DNA from 3 places in the Streptomyces sp. NPDC055815 genome. Region 2 is predicted to be linked to each of the others. Evidence: riboswitches for the same ligand, from Rfam matches in the RefSeq annotation. Region 2 holds a riboswitch; each other region holds the start of a gene.
The links. Region 2 has a riboswitch for cyclic di-AMP ahead of ACWGN5_RS10005 (M23 family metallopeptidase). Riboswitches for the same ligand answer to the same signal wherever they lie in the genome.
Positions count from the first base shown of each region.

Region 1: another riboswitch for cyclic di-AMP. It lies ahead of ACWGN5_RS22905 (transglycosylase family protein); the one in region 2 lies ahead of ACWGN5_RS10005 (M23 family metallopeptidase).
Region 3: another riboswitch for cyclic di-AMP. It lies ahead of ACWGN5_RS01375 (LysM peptidoglycan-binding domain-containing protein); the one in region 2 lies ahead of ACWGN5_RS10005 (M23 family metallopeptidase).

Region 1 covers NZ_JBSHDU010000036.1:50,451-56,566, reverse strand. Annotated here, with positions in the region: gene ACWGN5_RS22920 (globin domain-containing protein) at 1-638, opposite strand, end outside; gene ACWGN5_RS22915 (cytochrome P450 family protein) at 753-2,009, shown strand; gene ACWGN5_RS22910 (transglycosylase family protein) at 2,104-3,123, shown strand; cyclic di-AMP (ydaO/yuaA leader) riboswitch at 3,382-3,555, shown strand; gene ACWGN5_RS22905 (transglycosylase family protein) at 3,559-4,263, shown strand; gene eno (phosphopyruvate hydratase) at 4,573-5,859, shown strand; gene ACWGN5_RS22895 (FtsB family cell division protein) at 5,950-6,116, shown strand, end outside.
Region 2 covers NZ_JBSHDU010000010.1:98,766-104,881, forward strand. Annotated here, with positions in the region: gene ACWGN5_RS09985 (aspartate aminotransferase family protein) at 1-420, shown strand, start outside; gene ACWGN5_RS09990 (helix-turn-helix domain-containing protein) at 486-1,115, shown strand; gene ACWGN5_RS09995 (DUF6126 family protein) at 1,135-1,290, shown strand; gene ACWGN5_RS10000 (tyrosine-protein phosphatase) at 1,294-2,115, opposite strand; cyclic di-AMP (ydaO/yuaA leader) riboswitch at 2,471-2,645, shown strand; gene ACWGN5_RS10005 (M23 family metallopeptidase) at 2,648-3,592, shown strand; gene ACWGN5_RS10010 (SGNH/GDSL hydrolase family protein) at 3,756-4,550, shown strand; gene ACWGN5_RS10015 (STM4011 family radical SAM protein) at 4,537-5,400, opposite strand; gene ACWGN5_RS10020 (STM4012 family radical SAM protein) at 5,410-6,116, opposite strand, start outside.
Region 3 covers NZ_JBSHDU010000001.1:252,709-258,824, reverse strand. Annotated here, with positions in the region: gene ACWGN5_RS01380 (phosphoribosyltransferase family protein) at 1-1,008, shown strand, start outside; gene ACWGN5_RS01375 (LysM peptidoglycan-binding domain-containing protein) at 992-1,846, opposite strand; cyclic di-AMP (ydaO/yuaA leader) riboswitch at 1,851-2,007, opposite strand; gene ACWGN5_RS01370 (DUF6197 family protein) at 2,392-3,012, shown strand; gene ACWGN5_RS01365 (phosphocholine-specific phospholipase C) at 3,069-5,093, opposite strand; gene ACWGN5_RS01360 (SIS domain-containing protein) at 5,420-6,116, shown strand, end outside.

The DNA of each region.
Region 1 (6,116 bases), on a different contig from region 2:
CTCATCGCGCCGCCTCTGATCCGGCTCACGTGCAGCTCCACGGTGCCGTCGGCGCGGGGCGCGTCGGCGAGGGAGTAGGTGCGCCAGACGCGCGGGACCCGCAGCGAGCTGACGCTGACGTACTGGCCGGGGCGGAACGGCAGCGGCTGCCGGGGGCGGAGGGTCAGGACGGCCAGGTCGGCGCCGTACCGCTCGTGCCGGACGACGTCCGCGTCCCACCAGGCGGGCTCCCCGGCCCCGGCCGCCGTGTCGGCGCCGTCGAGCATCAGGTCGGCGACGAGGCCGTACGCCTCGGTCCACGCCTTCTCCGCCTCGATGGTCCAGGCGGTGCCGGCGGCGTGCGCGAACGCGGCGAGGAGGCTCTGCCCGACGGCCGCGTACAGCGCGGGGGAGGCGAGGAACTTGCGGTGGTCGCGGCCCAGCTGCCCCAGGTACGGCGCGAGTCCGGGGTCCTCCAGGTGGGTCACCACATGGGTCAGCGCGGCGAAGAGCCGGTCCCGCTGGGGGAGCATGTCCTCGGGGAAGAGCTCGCGCACGCCGGGGTTGTGCCAGAAGAGGTGCGAGTAGAAGAACGCGACGGCCTGTTCGGCGCGTCTCTCGACGACCGCGAACGTGCTTCTGAGCAGCTGAGGATCCACTGACAAGAATCTAGGGCACGAGATGCACCTCTTGATCACAGGTTCTCCACGAACGTGACGTCAGGGCCCGCCCTGTACCGTCGTGACGTGAGTACGACCCCCGGCCCCGCCCCCATGCCCGAGCTCTTCACCTGGGAGTTCGCGAGCGATCCGTATCCCGCCTACGCCTGGCTGCGGGAGCACGCGCCCGTGCACCGGACGACGCTGCCGAGCGGGGTCGAGGCCTGGCTCGTGACCCGGTACGCGGACGCCCGGCAGGCCCTCGCCGACCAGCGGCTCTCCAAGAACCCGGCGCACCACGACGAGTCGCCGCACGCGAAGGGGAAGACGGGCATCCCCGGCGAGCGCAAGGCCGAGCTGATGACGCATCTGCTCAACATCGACCCGCCGGACCACACCCGGCTGCGGCGGCTCGTGTCGAAGGCGTTCACCCCGCGGCGGGTCGCCGAGTTCGCGCCGCGGGTGCAGGAGCTGACGGACCGGCTCATCGACTCGTTCGTGGCGCGGGGGAGCGCCGACCTCATCCACGAGTTCGCCTTCCCGCTGCCGATCTACGCGATCTGCGACCTGCTCGGGGTGCCGGCGGAGGACCAGGACGACTTCCGGGACTGGGCCGGGATGATGATCCGGCACGGCGGCGGGCCGCGCGGCGGGGTCGCGCGGTCGGTGAAGAAGATGCGCGGCTATCTCGCCGAGCTGATCCACCGGAAGCGCGAGGAGCCGGGGGACGACCTGATCTCGGGGCTCATCAAGGCCTCCGACCACGGCGAGCACCTCACCGAGAACGAGGCCGCCGCCATGGCGTTCATCCTGCTGTTCGCCGGCTTCGAGACGACGGTCAATCTGGTCGGGAACGGGCTGTACGCGCTCCTGCGGCACCCGGAGCAGCGGGCGAGGCTCCAGGCCTCGCTCGCCGCCGGGGAGACCGGCCTCCTGGAGACCGGCGTCGAGGAACTGCTGCGGTACGACGGGCCCGTGGAGATGGCGACCTGGCGGTACGCGACACGGGCGCTGACGATCGGCGGGCAGGAGATCCCGGCGGGCGACCCGGTGCTCGTGGTGCTCGCCGCCGCCGACCGGGACCCGGCGCGGTTCGAGGGGCCGGACACCCTCGACCTCGCCCGGCGCGACAACCAGCACCTCGGCTACGGGCACGGCATCCACTACTGCCTCGGCGCGCCGCTCGCCCGTCTCGAAGGGCAGACCGCGCTCGCGACCCTGCTGACTCGCCTGCCGGATCTGCGACTTGCCGCCGATCCCGCCGAACTCCGGTGGCGCGGTGGGCTCATCATGCGTGGTTTGCGCACGCTTCCGGTGGAGTTCTCCCCTTCCGTACCCCTCTTGGCTACTGACGTGCCATCAGAAATGTGATCTTCACGTGATCGCGGGGCGATCGACTTGTGACGGGCGTTCGAATACCGCTACGTTTCCCGGCAGTCTCAGCCGTCACGCGAAAGGCCCTCCTATGCGTTCCGGGAACGGACGACACCGTCGCCCCCGTCAGGCCCCCGCCATCGTCGTCGCCGCGGGCGTCACCGGATCCGCCATGGCGCTGCCGCTGCTCGCCACCGGATCCGCCTCCGCCGCCGACGCCGCCACCTGGGACCGGGTCGCCGAGTGCGAGTCCGGCGGCCAGTGGAGCGCCAACTTCGGCAACGGCATGTACGGCGGCCTCCAGTTCACCCAGGACAGCTGGGAGCGGCACGGCGGTCTCGCGTACGCGCCCAGCCCCGACCTCGCCAGCCGTGCCCAGCAGATCGCGGTGGCCGAGAAGGCGCTCGACGCGGGCAGCAACGAGTGGGCCACCTGCGCGCCGATCGCCGGCCTGAAGAACGACGGCAAGGCCACCGGTGTGAACCCCGGCCCGACCGTCGTCCCGACCACCCCCACGGGCCCCCTCCCCGAGTCCAACCGCACCGCGGGGGGTGAGGGGTCGTCCGCCGGGCGGTCCGCCACTCCCGCCGCCCCCGTGAAGCCGGTCACGCCGACCGCTCCGGCGAGCTCGGCCACCCCGGCCTCGCCCAGCACGCCGACCGCGCCGACCACTCCCGCGACCCCGGTCACGCCCGACGCTTCCGTTACGCCCGGTACGCCGGATTCGTCCGAGACGCCCAAGGGTGACGTGCCGTCGGCCACACCCGGCACCGGCAAGCACCGGGGCGAGGCCGCCCCGGAGGAATCCGACACAACGGGCAGCTCGTCCGAAACCGGCCGACACGCGGGCGGGTCTGCGGGCAAGGTCGACGCCACTCCGGTGACCGACGAAGCGGCGAATTCGGACGCAACGGACAGTCAGGGCACTTCGGGCGAGTACACCGTGCGCCCGGGCGACAGCCTGTCCGGCATTGCGGAGGAGAACGAACTCCCCGGAGGCTGGACCGCCCTCTACGACGCCAACAAGCGGACGGTGGGCGCCGATCCGGACCTCATCCTCCCTGGTCAGAGCCTTGACCTGACGATCGGTTCGACGGCGGCGGCGGGTTAGTTCGCGGGCTTATGTCCGGTTCTGGCCAAGTGAGACATGGGTCTCTTCGCCCCAACTGGCGTGTCACGTCCGCAAACTTTGCTTCCGTCACCTCTCACCTGCGCAAACACCGCCCACCGGAGGGCAAGCAGGGGCGATTTTTCCGCAATGGGCCTCTTTGAACTTCCGGTGGGTCTGTGTCTACGGTCGTCACCGCTCGCCACCGCGGGCCCCGTCGACCGAAACGCCGAATCCTGCCGTCGGCCGATGGGAACAGTCGTCGCGCAAGCGCCGAAGGCAGGAGTGGGGGACCCAAGGTAAGTGCCGGTCCCGGCCGTTGAGACAGACGGCCGACGACCGGCTTGGGGTGAAGCCGCGTGCAAGGACACGCGGCCGGGCAACTTTCCGGCCCGAACCCGACAGCTCACCTCACAGGCGTCGGTGAGGAGAATTCCCATGCTGTTTTCCGCCAAGGGCAAACACCGCCGTCCCTCCAAGGCCGCCCAGGTCGCCACGCTCGTCGGCGTCACCGGTGTCGCCGTCGCCGCCCCGCTGCTGACCGCGGGCACCGCCTCCGCCGCCACCACCGCCGAGTGGGACACCGTCGCCCAGTGCGAGTCCGGCGGCAACTGGTCCATCAACACCGGCAACGGCTTCTACGGCGGCCTGCAGTTCACCAACTCCACCTGGGCCGCCTTCGGTGGCACCGCCTACGCCCCGCGCGCCGACCTGGCCTCGAAGGCCCAGCAGATCGCCGTCGCCGAGAAGGTCCTCGCGGGCCAGGGCAAGGGTGCCTGGCCGAGCTGCGGCGTCGGCCTCTCCAACGCCGCCTACGACGGCGGCGCCGCCGAGAGCGCCCCGCAGCAGACCCAGCAGGCCGCCCCCGAGCAGGAGGCCGCCCCCAAGCAGCAGGAGCGTCGCGCCGAGCAGCCGACCACCCGCAGCGAGCAGCGCAAGGCCCCGAAGACCGTCACCACCCCGACCGGCAAGAAGGTCAAGAAGGGTGACGGCGAGTACAAGGTCGTCGCCGGCGACACCCTCAGCAAGATCGCCCAGGCGCACGGCGTCAAGGGCGGCTGGGCCAAGCTCTTCGAGCTGAACAAGGACGTCGTCGAGAACGCCGACCTCATCTACCCGGGTCAGCAGCTCCACCTGAAGTGACCCCGGCGGTTCGCGTGAGTCCGGCGGCTCACGCGGCCCCGACGACCCTCCCGCGGTGACCACCCCGGTCCGGCGTGCCCCTTCCCCCGTGCGCGCCGGACCGGGGTTTCCCCTTTTATGGGGACTCCGCGGTTACCGTCCAGTAGATTCGGGGTCCTTCGTCCCGCAATGCGTGCCCTTGGGTCCTTTTTCGTCCCAGGGGGCGGGCGCACGGCGGGCCGGAGCCCCCGAGCCGGTTAGGCTCTTGTCGCAAGGCCACGCGACCCTGCACGACCTTGCGTCACATCCAGCGTCACATCCCAGAAGGAGATGCTCGTGCCGTCCATCGACGTCGTCGTAGCCCGGGAAATCCTGGACTCCCGAGGCAACCCCACGGTCGAGGTCGAGGTCGGCCTCGACGACGGCAGCACCGGCCGTGCTGCTGTTCCGTCCGGCGCCTCCACCGGTGCGTTCGAGGCCATCGAGCTTCGCGACGGTGACCCGAACCGCTACCAGGGCAAGGGTGTCGAGAAGGCCGTCCTCGCCGTCATCGAGCAGATCGGCCCGGAGCTCGTCGGCTACGACGCCACCGAGCAGCGCCTGATCGACCAGGCCATGTTCGACCTGGACGCCACCGAGAACAAGGGCTCGCTCGGCGCCAACGCCATCCTCGGCGTCTCCCTCGCCGTCGCGCACGCCGCCTCCGAGGCCAGCGACCTCCCGCTCTTCCGCTACCTGGGCGGCCCGAACGCGCACCTGCTGCCCGTTCCGATGATGAACATCCTCAACGGTGGGTCGCACGCCGACTCCAACGTGGACATCCAGGAGTTCATGATCGCCCCGATCGGCGCGGAGTCCTTCTCCGAGGCCCTTCGCTGGGGTGCGGAGATCTACCACACGCTCAAGAGCGTGCTGAAGCGCAAGGGCCTCTCCACCGGCCTCGGCGACGAGGGCGGCTTCGCCCCGAACCTGGAGTCGAACCGCGCCGCCCTCGACCTCATCGTCGAGGCCATCAAGGAGGCCGGCTACACCCCGGGCACCGACGTCGCGCTCGCGCTCGACGTCGCCGCGTCCGAGTTCTACAAGGACGGCGCGTACGAGTTCGAGGGCAAGTCCCGCTCGGCCGCCGAGATGACCGAGTACTACGAGGAGCTCGTCTCCGCGTACCCGATGGTCTCCATCGAGGACCCGCTGTTCGAGGACGACTGGGCCGGCTGGAAGATCCTCACCGACAAGCTGGGCACCAAGGTCCAGATCGTCGGCGACGACCTCTTCGTCACCAACCCGGAGCGCCTCGCCCGCGGCATCGAGGAGGGCACCGCCAACGCCCTCCTGGTCAAGGTCAACCAGATCGGCTCCCTGACCGAGACCCTGGACGCCGTCGAGCTCGCCCAGCGCAACGGCTTCAAGTGCATGATGTCCCACCGCTCCGGCGAGACCGAGGACGTCACCATCGCCGACCTCGCGGTCGCCGTGAACTGTGGCCAGATCAAGACCGGCGCCCCGGCCCGCTCGGACCGCGTCGCCAAGTACAACCAGCTCCTGCGCATCGAGGAGATCCTCGACGACGCCGCGGTCTACGCCGGCCGCAGCGCCTTCCCGCGCTTCAAGGGCTGACCTGTCCTGACGCTGTAGTTACGTCCGTCCCCGTACTCGGTCCCGTACCGTGTGCGGGGACGTACGTATGAACAGGGGAGGCGACACGACATGGCCGCGAAGGACCGGGACCGGTTCTCGACCGCGACCCGGATCAAGCTGTTCGGCGAGCAGACCGCCGCCCGTGTCTACCGCTCCCAGACCCGCCGCCAGGCCCGCCGCTCCCGGCTCACCGGCCGCGCGGCATTCCTCGCCCTCGTGGTCTGCTCCCTCGTCGT
Region 2 (6,116 bases):
GGCACCGTCGCCCACGCCCGTCGGATGGGCGCGCTGCTGTCCGGCCGGCTGAAGGAGCTCGTGCCGCGGTACGAGCTGCTGCACGAGATCCGCGGCCGCGGCCTGATGATCGGGATCGAGTTCGGGCGGCCCTCCTCGCTCGGGCTGCGCGGGCGCTGGACGATGCTCCAGGCGGCCCGCAAGGGCCTCTTCGCCCAGATGGTCGTCGTCCCGCTGCTCCAGCGGCACCGGATCCTCACGCAGGTCTCCGGGGACCACCTGGAGGTGATCAAGCTGATCCCGCCGCTGGTCATCGACGAGGCGGACGTGGACCGGTTCGTCACGGCCTTCACGGCGGTCATGGACGACGCCCACGGCGGCGGCGGGCTCATGTGGGACTTCGGGAAGACGCTGGTCAAGCAGGCGGTCGCCCAGCGTTGAGCACGGGCTTTTGCCTCTGAGGCAAGAAACTTGCCTCAGAGGCACGATCCTGGCGGAATGGACGCATGGACCACGTCCCCGGGGACACCTCCCCGGACCCCGTCACCCCCGACGTCCTGCCCGACGTCGCCCCCCAGCTGCGGGCCCTGCGCCGCCGCCGGGGACTCACCCTGGAGGCCGCCGCCCAGCGGGCCGGTCTCTCGCCGGCCCACCTCTCGCGCCTGGAGACCGGCAACCGGCAGCCCTCGCTTCCGATGCTGCTCGCCCTGTCCCGCATCTACGGTACGACGGTCTCCGAGCTCCTGGGCGAGACGCCCCCCGAACGCGACCCCGTCGTCCGGGCCGGCCGCTCCGAGCCTGTCGAGGCGGACGGCTGGATCTACCGGCAGGCGGGCGGTGCCGGGCGCGCCCTCCAGTGCCTGCGGGTCCACGTGCCGTACGCCACCCGGGCCGACATCGTGCGCGTCCACCCCGGCGAGGAGTGGATCCACGTCCTGGAGGGGCGGGTGCGGCTCGCGCTCGGCGAGGCCGTCCACGTACTCGACCCCGGGGACAGCGCGCACTTCGACTCGCTCACCCCGCACCGGATCGGCGCCGCCACACCCGGCGGGGCCGAGCTGCTCTTCGTCCACACCCTGATGCAGAGCCCCGCCGCCGAGCTGTGCCTCGGCGACGGGACCCCGCACCGGCGCTGACGTCCCAGAAAGGACCGACATGTCCGAGAAGTCCGTACCGGTCACCGGCGAGGAGCGCGGTGAGGGCAAGTTCCCCAAGGGGCTCGTGCTCCGCCTCTTCGCCTATCTGATCGCCGGCCACCTCTTCGCCGGCTTCCTCTACCTGCTCTTCATGCTGGGCGGGCAGAACCAGTAGGCCTCAGGCCTCCGTGACCAGCCGCTCCCGCAGCCGCTCGCGGGTCTCCGGGGCCAGCTTCAGGCCCTCGGAGAAGTAGGCGTCGACCGAGCCCCAGGTCGTCTCGATCGTCTCGAACGCGGCCCGCAGGTACTCCACCCGCGCGTCGAAGAGCGGGCTCAGCAGCTCCATCACCTCGGGCGACATCGCGTCCGGGGAGGTGGAGCTGCGGCGCACCTTGTAGCGGCGGTGCGGGGCGTTCGACTTCACGTAGTCGGCCTCGATCGCCTCCCGGTCGACCCCGACGGCGAGCAGGGTGATCGCGATGGCGACCCCGGCCCGGTCCTTGCCGGCCGCGCAGTGCAGGAGGGCCGGGACGCTCTCCTCCGCCATGGAGTGCAGGAGCCGGCTGTGCTCCGCGGTCCGCTCCAGCACGCTCTTACGGTACGAATCGGACATCCGGGCGGCCGCCTTGCCGTCGCCGAGGATCTCCCGGAGCTGCTCGATCTCGCCGTCGCGGACCAGTCGCCAGAACTCCTTGCCGTCGGCCGGGTCGTTGAGCGGTATGTTCACGTTCCGCACGCCGGGCAGCTCGACGTCCGCGCCCTCGATCTTCCGGTCCGCCTCGTTGCGGAAGTCGAATACGGTGTGCAGGCCCAGCGAGGCCAGGAAGGCGGCGTCGTCCTCCGTCGCGTGGGCGAGGTGGCCGCTGCGGAAGAGGCGGCCGGGGCGGACGGCGCGCCCGTCCGCCGTCGGCAGCCCGCCCACGTCCCGGAAGTTGCGGACCTCCGTCAGCTCGGGCTCGTCGGCTTCGGCGGGCGGGACCTGCGGCAGCTGCTGCGTCACGGCTGCTCCTGTTCTGTAGATCGATTCCTGGGGCAATCATCTCGGGTGAGGGCCGGAACACGCACCCCCTCGGACGGGAATGGGTGATCTGTCCGTATTGAGGAGTTCGGTATAACCCGCCCCGGTTGCAGGGGAGATGGGGATCGGCGCGTGAGGAGCGTCATAACCGTGACGGACCGTGCCTGATCGTCTTTTCCAATTTCCCCCCGGGAAAAGGAGATCGAGGGACCGTCATCCACGGAGGGTGACCGGAATTCCGGCCGGATATCACGCGAACCGGGAGCACTTGAAAACCGTGGCTTGTTCACGCCGCCCCCCTCGTCTAGCGTCGCGCTCACTCCGGTCGGACCGCCGAATCCTGCCACCGCCCGGAATCCGCACTCACCCGTAGAAGGCAGGAGCGGGGGACCCAGGTAAGTACGCCGATCCCTCGAAGAAGGACGGCTCGGGGTGAAGTCGCGTGAGAACGCGGCCGGACATCTCCAGTCCGAACCCGACAGCTCACCTCGCAGGCGACGGAGAGGAATTCGCCATGCCCGCGAAGGGTAAGCACCGCCGCCCCAAGGTCAACCGTCTGACCCGGGGCATCGCCGCCGCCGGCACCGGCGGCGCCGTCGTCGCCCTCCCGCTCCTCGGAGCCACCGGCGCCCACGCCGCCGAGCAGGCCGCCCCGGCCGCCGCCCCCGCCCACGCCGTCGCCCAGACGAAGGCCGCCCCTGCCGCCCAGGCGAAGGCCGCGCCGAAGACGTACTCCGTGGTCCGCGGCGACTACCTGTCGAAGATCGCCGCCGAGCACCACCTCGTCGGCGGCTGGCAGAAGCTGTACCAGGACAACCGCCAGGTCATCGGCGAGAACCCCTCGCTGATCCTCCCCGGCATGAAGCTCACCCTCGGCGCCAAGAGCACCGCGAAGGCCCACCCGAAGAAGGCCACGCACGAGAGCACGCAGGGCTCCGGCAAGAACGGCGACACCCAGCGCGCCTCCCGCGGCAGCGAGCGCTCCTCGGCCCCCGCCGCCGCGACCTCCACCTCCTCTTCGTCGTCCTCCTCGTCGGCCGGTACGACCTCCTCCTCTGGCTGGTTCGCCCCCGTCAGCGGCGGCGTCTCCACCCCGTACCGCGCCTCGGGCGCGATGTGGTCCTCCGGCTACCACACCGGTGTCGACTTCATCGCCTCCACCGGCACCAGCGTCATCGCCGTCGGCCCCGGCACGGTCTACTCCGCGGGCAACGGCGGCGCGTATGGCAACCAGGTCGTCATCCAGCACGCCGACGGCACCTTCTCGCAGTACGCCCACCTCTCCTCGATCTCCGTCTCCGCCGGCGAGACCGTCCGCGGCGGCCAGCAGATCGGCCTCTCCGGCTCGACCGGCAACTCCTCCGGCCCGCACCTGCACTTCGAGATGCGCACCGGCCCGGAGTACGGCTCCGACGTCGACCCGCTGGCCGCCCTGCGGTCGCACGGCGTGAGCATCTGACACCGCGTCAAGAAGCCTTCGTCATCCGGAAGCCCGGCACACACGTGCCGGGCTTCCGGCGTATTCCGGCTTGGCGGAATCTTTATCGGTGGCATATGTCACCCGGCGTCAACCCCTCCTTACGGTCGCGTAGGTCACACGCGAAGGGGAAAAATGTGCTCCCGTGGCAGACGATTCGAGATCAACAGACAAGAACGCATTCGGGTCGTACGCGGCGATCGGTGACAGCTTCACCGAGGGCGTCGGAGACCCCGGGCCCGACGGGACGTACGTCGGCTGGGCGGACCGCTTCGCGGTCCTGCTCGCCGACCAGCTGCCGGAGCACGACGACTTCCGCTACGCCAACCTGGCCGTACGCGGGCGCCTTCTCGACCAGATCGTGGCGGAACAGGTCCCCCGGGCGAAGGAACTCGCCCCCGACCTGGTGACCTTCTGCGCGGGCGGCAACGACATCATCCGCCCCGGGACGGACCCCGACGACGTGGCCGAGCGCTTCGAGCGCGCCGTCGCCGACCTCAGCTCCGCCGTCGGCACCGTCATGGTGACCACCGGCTTCGACACCCGCGACGTGACGCTCCTCAAGCACCTGCGCGGCAAGATCGCCACGTACAACGGGCACGTCCGGGCCATCGCGGACCGCTACGACTGCCCGGTCCTCGACCTGTGGTCGCTGAAGTCCGTCCAGGACCGCCGGGCCTGGGACGACGACCGGCTGCACCTGTCGCCCGAGGGACACACCCGCGTCGCCCTGCGCGCCGCCCAGGTCCTCGGCATGCCGGTGCCCGCCGACCCCGACCAGCCCTGGCCGCCGGTCCCGGCGCGCGGCACGCTCGAGGTGCGCCGCGACGACATCCACTGGGCCAGGGAGTACCTGGTGCCGTGGATCGGGCGCCGGCTGCGCGGCGAGAGCTCCGGCGACCACGTCGAGGCCAAGCGCCCCGACCTCATGCCCCTGTAGCGGGCGGTACGGCGGCGGGGATCCGCTCCAGGACCCCGCCGGCGAACACGTCGTACAGCGGCAGCGTCTCCAGGTGGACGTACCCGATGTGGCAGTCGCAGACGGCGAGGGGGCAGGCGCGGGGACGCAGGGCGGCACGGTACGAGCCGTCGTACAGGTTCCCCAGCTCGGCCCTGACGAAGTGGCAGCGCCGCACCGTCCCCTCGCCGTCCACCGAGATCACCGACTCGCCGGTGCGGCAGGGCAGCCCCGCCGAGCGGTGCGGATGCCGGCTGTACGGGAACAGCGGGTCGAGCTCCGTCCAGCCCGCGGCCTCCGCGTCGGTGTACGTGTGCCCCTCCGCCGCGTTCGCCCAGAGGTAGACGTGCGGCGGCAGCGCGGCCCGCAGCCGGCGTGCCTCCTCCCGGTGCTCGGGAAGGCCGACCACGCCGACGCTGTAGCGGACGCCTCGATCCGCGAGCTCCCGGCACTTCGTGAGGAACCGCTCGTACGGGGTCTGCCCCGGGTGGTACGTGCACCAGAGCGCCACGCTCTCCGGGTCCGCCTCGGCCAGCCACTCCGTCCGGCAGCTCAGATTGGTCTGGATCGCCACCCGCTCCACCTGCGGAAGCCGCGACAGCTCGACCAGCGCCCGCCGGTACCAGGAGCGGACCAGGCCCTCGCCCCACGGGGTGAAGAGGATCCGCAGCCGGTCGCCCGTCTGCGCCGCCGCCCAGCCGGTGAACCGTTCGAGCGCCGCCCGGTCCGCGCGCAGCTGCTCCCGGCTGTCCCGGCGCTTGGCGAAGGGACAGTACGGGCAGTCGAAGTCGCAGGAGGAGAGCGGGCCCCGGTAGAGCAGGGTGAGATCCACGGCCGCCCCCTACTTCGCCTCGTACGCGGCCATCGCGGCCGCCACGGCGGGGGAGAACAGCTCGGGGCCCAGCCCGTCCGAGTACGCGAGTCCCTCGGGCGACAGCCGCAGCAGCCCGGCCGGGGCGTCCGCCAGCCAGCCGTACTCCTCGAAGCGGGCGAGCTCCGGGCCGAAGTCCGCGAACGGCGAGGACCCGAACCGCTCCTCGTACCCGGCGACCGGCATGCCCTCGGCCTGGAGCAGCGACTGGAGGAGATGACGGCGACGGGCCTCGTCCCCGTCCACCTCGTATCCGTGCTGGGCGCGGGAGAAGTCCTCCGTCTCCGTGTACGCGTCGATGATCGAGCGGATCTCCCGCATGTCGACGGCGTAGTCGAAGGAGTAGTGCAGGGCCGAGGTGTACGAGCGGGCGCCGCAGCCCAGGCCGATCATGCCGTCCGTCTGGCAGGCGTAGTCGTCCGGCCCCGCGGGACCGGCGTCCCTGCGGCGGAACATCCGCATCGACACCTGCTCGTAGCCGTGCGCGAGGAGATGATCCCGGCCGTACCGGTAGAGGCGCAGCCGCTGCTCGTCCCACTCCCGGTCGGCGGCCGCCGGGTCCTGGAGCCGGCCGAGACCGGTCAGCGGGCGCACGTACAGCGGATAGAGGTACAGCTCCTCGGGCTGCCAGGCGAGGGCCGCGTCGAGCGAGACCCGCCAGGACCGCTCGGTCTGGC
Region 3 (6,116 bases), on a different contig from region 2:
CGGGAGCACGCCGAGCTCGAACACCGCGCTCAGCGTTACCGGGGCAGCCGGCCGTCCGTGCCCCTCGAAGGGCGGACGGTCGTCGTGGTCGACGACGGGCTGGCCACCGGGGCCACGGCGCTGGCGGCCTGCCGGGTGGTACGGGCCAGGGGCGCGGCCCGGATCGTTCTCGCGGTCCCGGTGGCGCCGCGTGGCTGGACGGCCCGCCTCGGTGGCGAGGCCGACGAGACGGTCAGCGTGCACGCGCCGGAGCTGTTCTTCGCGATCGGGCAGTTCTACCGGGACTTCTCGCAGACTCCGGACGCCGAGGTCATCGCCTGCCTGGACCGGAACAGGGCCGAGCGGGACCCTGTCGTACGGGACACGGACGTCCGGATCCCGGTCGGCGGGGTCACCCTGAGTGGGCGCCTCGCGGTGCCCGAGGACGCGGGCGGCATCGTCCTCTTCGCGCACGGCAGCGGCAGCAGCCGCCACAGCCCGCGGAACCGGGCCGTCGCCGCGGCGCTCAACCGGGCGGGCCTGGGGACGCTGCTCTTCGACCTGCTGACCGAGTCGGAGGCGACCGACCGGGCGCATGTCTTCGACACCCCGCTCCTCGCCGGGCGGCTCGCGGGGGCCACGGAATGGCTGGCCGCGCGGCCCGAGAGCACGGGACTGCCGTTCGGGTACTTCGGCGCGAGCACGGGCGCGGCCGCCGCGCTGTGGGCGGCGGGCGATCCCGCGTCCCCGGTGAGCGCCGTCGTCTCACGCGGTGGTCGGCCGGACCTCGCGGCCGAGCACCTGGCCCGGGTGCGCGCCCCGACGCTCCTGGTGGTGGGCGGTGCGGACGCGCTGGTCCTGGACCTCAACCGGCGGGCCCTGGCGCTGCTGCGCTGTGAGAACCGGCTCTCCGTCGTGGGCGGCGCCGGCCACCTCTTCGAGGAGCCGGGTGCCCTGGAGGAGGTGGCGGACCTCGCCACCTCCTGGTTCCAGGAGCACTTCCGGCGGAAGGTCAGTACGCCGAGTTGACGTTGTCGATGGAGCCGTAGCGGTCGGCCGCGTAGTTGCAGGCGGCGGTGATGTTGGCGACCGGGTCGAACAGGTCCATGGACGTGCCGGGCACGTGGTAGGCGAGGAAGGTCGGCTCGATGACCTGGAGCAGGCCCTTCGAGGGGGTGCCGGCGACGGCGTTGGAGTCCCACAGGTTGATGGCCTGGGGGTTTCCGGAGGACTCGCGCATGACGTTGCGGTAGATCCCGTCGTAGGAGCCGGGGATGCCGTGCTGGCCCATGATGGCGAGCGACTCCCGGATCCAGCCGTCGAGGTTGTCGGCGTAGTTCGTGGCGGCGACCGGGGCGGCCTTGGCGACGGCCGGGGTGGCCGCAGCGGCGGCGGCGCCCCTACCGGTGGCGACGGCGGGGGTGGCCGACGGGCGCTTGGTGGTGGCGGACTTCTTGGCCTTCGCCTGCGAGGGAGCGGTCTTCGCGGAATCCCGACGAATCGTCAGTTCGAGTCCGGGGCGAATGAGTGACGGATTGTCACCCACGACGCTCTTGTTGGCACGGTAAAGGCTCTTCCAGCCGCCCTGAATTCCCTTCTTGTGGGCGATCAGGGAAAGCGAGTCGCCGCTCACGACGGTGTAGGTGTGTGCGGCGGCCGGGGCGGCGGGAGCCTTGGCGGCGACCGGTGCGGCGGGGGCCTTGAACGTCTGGGTGGCGATCTGCGGAGCGCCGGACGCGGGCGCCGCGCCGGCGACGGCCGGGGCGATCAGCGGCAGGGTCAGGGCGGCGCCACCGGTGCCGACCAGGGCGAGACCGCGGGAGACGTGGCCGCGGCGGGGGCGGCGGTGCTTACCGTGAGCAGGCATGACGGTGTCCTCTCCGGCGCCTGCGGGGTGAGCTGTCGGGTTCGGACGGGAGATGTCCGGCCGCGCGCACGCGGCTTCACCCCGAGCCGTTCCGGATTCCGGACCGGCGTATTCGTGGGTCCCCCGCTCCTGCCGTCGGGTGAAAAGGGAGGTTTATCGAGCGGTGGCAGGATTGGGCGTTCCGCTCGAATGGAGGTGACCGTAGGCCAGTAATGCGACGGATAACAAGAGGAGTGGATGGCGCGGGGCGGGAAATGGATCAATTAATTGAGGGAATTCAAGATCGACGCCGTCCGCGGGGTGTCGAACTTCCTTGCCGGGCAAGGGGTGGGGGAGGGTGCCGCCGAATGCTCGGGCCGAATGAGTGAGTCGCATCACCCGGAGTGTAATGTCCGAATTTGGGGTGTAATTCCGTGGTGGGTAATTAGGGGGCGAAATCCCCGCGATGGGCCATTCGGGTGGGCGACGCTCCGAGCGGGAGCAAAAGTCGCAAAAGCGACATTCGTCTTGAAAGATGGAGGGAGTCGACCCCAGGAGCCACCCAGATGCCGCCTTCCACCTCCCTGCTCAGACCCCACACCCCGGACACGCTCGACACCCTCGACCGCGAGGCCGCCGCCCTCTTCGAGAGCGCCACCTGGCAGCGGATCGTCACGGACCTGACCGTCCCCGAGCCGTCACCTCCGGCGGTGGAGGGCTGGCGGGAGCTGCTCAGCGTGCCGGTGGACCGGCTCGTGGCCGACGCGCTCGCCGCGCTGCCCCCGGCGCTGCCCGCCGAGCGTCGCCTTCCCGGGCGTCTCGGCGCCGTGCTGCCGGACCGGCTCCATGCCTGGCGCCGCATCGGTCAGGCCGAACTGCGCCCCTCGGTCCACCTCGGCTACGCGCGCCTCGTGCTGACGGAGTGGGGCTGGCAGAACGCCCCGTACAAGCTGCGGGACGTACGCGGCGCACGCTGTGTCTGCGGTGCCCTGCTCGCCGCCCACCGGCTCGGCTACGGCAGTGCGGACACCATGCACGAGGCGGCCGCCTGGACCATGACCGAGCTGCGGTCGCGCGGATGGCAGGGACTGATCGGGCCGTGGAACCGGGCCCCCGGCCGTACGGCCGCCGATGCGGTGGCCCTCCTCGACGCCACGATCCGCCGCGCCGCGCACGCCGGCCGCTGACGGCGCGTGTGCCGGGCGGCGACCTTCCGGCCGCCGCCCCGCACGCGCGCGAGTGATCAGCCGCTGACGCTCGCGGCTCCGGTCTCGATGTGTCCGGTGTACCGGCGCGACCAGGTTCCGTCGATGTCGGCGAGGATCGTGAAGTCGTACCAGCCGCCGTTGTACGCCACCGCGTTGAAGAAGTCCTCGCGGCTGGAGTTCGCCGGCACCGTGTACGTCCATGGGCCGTCGGAGCGGTAGGCGTTCGAGCGGATCGTGAAGGTGACGGGACCGGCCGAGGTGTTCGTCATCTTGAACCACAGGGCCGTCTTGCCCGTCCCGGCCTCGGGCGCGAACCGGGCGGCCACCTCGACGGCCTTGCCGGCCTTGGAGGCGTCCCCGATGAACCGGCGCAGGAAGCGGTTCGGGCCCATCATCGAGATGTCGTACTTCCCGGACCCCGAGCCGAGGCCGATGTTGAAGTAGTCCGTGGCGGTGTCGCCGGGATCGACGGTGTACTGCCAGGCGGCGGTGTCCCGGTACTGGTGCGGATGGATCGAGAAGTGCGCCGACCGCTTCGCCTCCGAGCCCTGGTTGGTCATCGAGAACCAGGCCAGGATCTTGCCCGCGGCGCCGAACTCGAAGCGGTCGAGGTTGCCGTTCACCTGGTACGGCAGGGCGCGCGCCGGACGGGTGCCGGACTCCTGCGCGGGCAGCGCGTTGTTCTGGGGTGCCGGGTTCGGCAGCGGGCCGCAGGTGGCCTGCCCGATCACCTTCGCCGTCGACGGGAGGCCCGCGGGCACTCCGTACACCGGGTTGGCGAAGTCGAAGACGCCGGTCAGGTCACCCGTGACCTTCCGCCGCCACGCGCTGATGTGGGGACAGGTGGCCGGGGTGCCGAGCGCCGCCGTCCAGGTCTCCATGAAACGCAGCACCGAGGTGTGGTCGAAGACCTCCGAGCTCACCCAGCCACCCCGGGTCCACGGGGACATGACAATCATCGGGACGCGGAAGCCCAGGCCGATCGGCACGCCGTCGAGGTACTCGCCCGCGGTCCCCGGAGGGGCGACCGGCGGCGGGACGTGGTCGAAGAAGCCGTCGTTCTCGTCGTAGTTGAGGAACAGCACCGTCGAGTCGAACACCTCGGCGTTCGCGGCCAGCGCGCGGTAGACGAGGTCGACGAAGTGGGCGCCGTCCCCCGGCGGGGCGTACGGGTGCTCCGAGAAGGCCTCGTTCGCGACCACCCACGAGACCTGCGGCAGGGTGCCCGCCACGACGTCGGCGCGGATCGCCGCCGCGATGTCGTCCGGCGTCGAGCCGGTCACCTTCGGAACCGAGGCCATGCCCCGGTCGTACAGCGGGTCACCGGGGCGCGCGTCGGTGAACCTCTTGAAGTACGCGAGGCCGTTGTCGCCGTAGTTGTCCTGGGCGTTCTGGTAGACCTTCCAGCTCACCCCGGCGCGCTGGAGGGCCTCGGCGTACGACTCCCAGGTGAGCCCCGACTCGTCGCCGCCGTCCTTGCTGGAGCCGTCGATCTTCCCGCTCCACAGGAACGTGCGGTTGGGGCCCGTGGCGCTCAGCGTGGAGCAGAAGTACGCGTCGCAGATCGTGTAGTTGTCGGCCAGCGCGTAGTGGAACGGGATGTCCCCGCGGTCGAGGTGACCGAGCGTCCGGGTGTTGCCCACACCCGTGACCCAGTTGTCGAGCCGTCCCTTGTTCCACGCGGCGTGCTGCGAGGTCCAGCTGTGCGGCAGGTCGCCGTTGCACTGCGCGAGGGTCTCGCCGTCGACGCCACCGGCGGGCGGGGTGTCGCTGAGCTTCCAGGGATACTGGCGGCCGCCCCAGTTGGGCTGGTTGAACATGCCCCAGCCGCCGGGCAGGTTGCCCGCGGCGCGGTCGCCGAAGCCCCGCACGCCCTTCAGGGTGCCGAAGTAGTGGTCGAAGCTGCGGTTCTCCTGCATGAGGATCACCACGTGCTTCACGTCCTTCAGGGTGCCGGTCGCCGTGCTCGCGGCGGCGGAGGCCTGGACCGGCGGCAGCGCGGCCCCCGCCATGAGCCCCGCGCCGATCCCGACGAATCCCCTGCGGCTGATGGGAATCATGCCCCGCCTCTCCTGTCACCCTGTGCCCCGGTGGCACGTCGGAGACATGATGAGGGAGGCGAGCTTAAAGGTATACGGCGGCGCGGTAATTAGTGCGTGAACAGGGAGAGACCTGGTGATAGGCGGCTGTGGATTGGTCCGAGAACAGACCAATGAGCGCAGATGAGGGCGGCTTCACCCCGACTCGGGAGGGCTGCGCCCGTCTCCTCCGTGAGGTCGGTGTCGGGGGTGTCGAACCTGGAAGGGGGTGCTTGTTTCTGCTTGAATAGGTGAGCCTTCAAGCATCTTCCGTCACCATCCCGCACCCTTCGTGCAAGGAGATCGGCATGAGCACCACTCGCACCGCCGTGGAGATCGCCTCCCAGCCGGCGACCTGGCGCCAGGCGGCCCGCACCCTGTCCCAGCACGTCGCGGCCCTGCCGCGACGCGGCGAGCGGGTCGCGGTGATCGGCTGCGGCACGTCCTGGTTCATGGCCCTCGCCTACGCGGAGCTGCGCGAGTCCGGCGGCCACGGCGAGACCGACGCCTTCGCCGCCTCCGAGTTCCCCTACGGCCGCCGCTACGACCGGGTCGTGGCCATCACCCGCTCCGGAACCACCAGCGAGGTCCTCGCCGTCCTGTCCCGGCTGCGCGGCACGGTCCCCACCGGTGCGATCACGGCCGACCCCACGACCCCCGTGATGGACCTGGCCGACGAGGTCGCCGTCCTCGACTTCGCCGACGAGGAGTCCGTCGTCCAGACCCGCTTCGCGACCACCGTGCTCGCCCTCGTCCGCGCGCACCTGGAGGCCGAGGACGCCCTCCCTGAGGGACTCGGCACCGTCGAGGACGCCGCCCGGGACGCCGAGCGGGCCGTCACCTCCCCGCTCGACGAGAGCGTGCGCACGGCCGAGCAGTTCACCTTCCTCGGCACCGGCTGGACCTACGGCCTCGCCCTGGAAGCGGGCCTGAAGATGCGCGAGGCGGCCGGCGCCTGGACCGAGGCGTACCCGGCGATGGAGTACCGCCACGGCCCGATCAGCA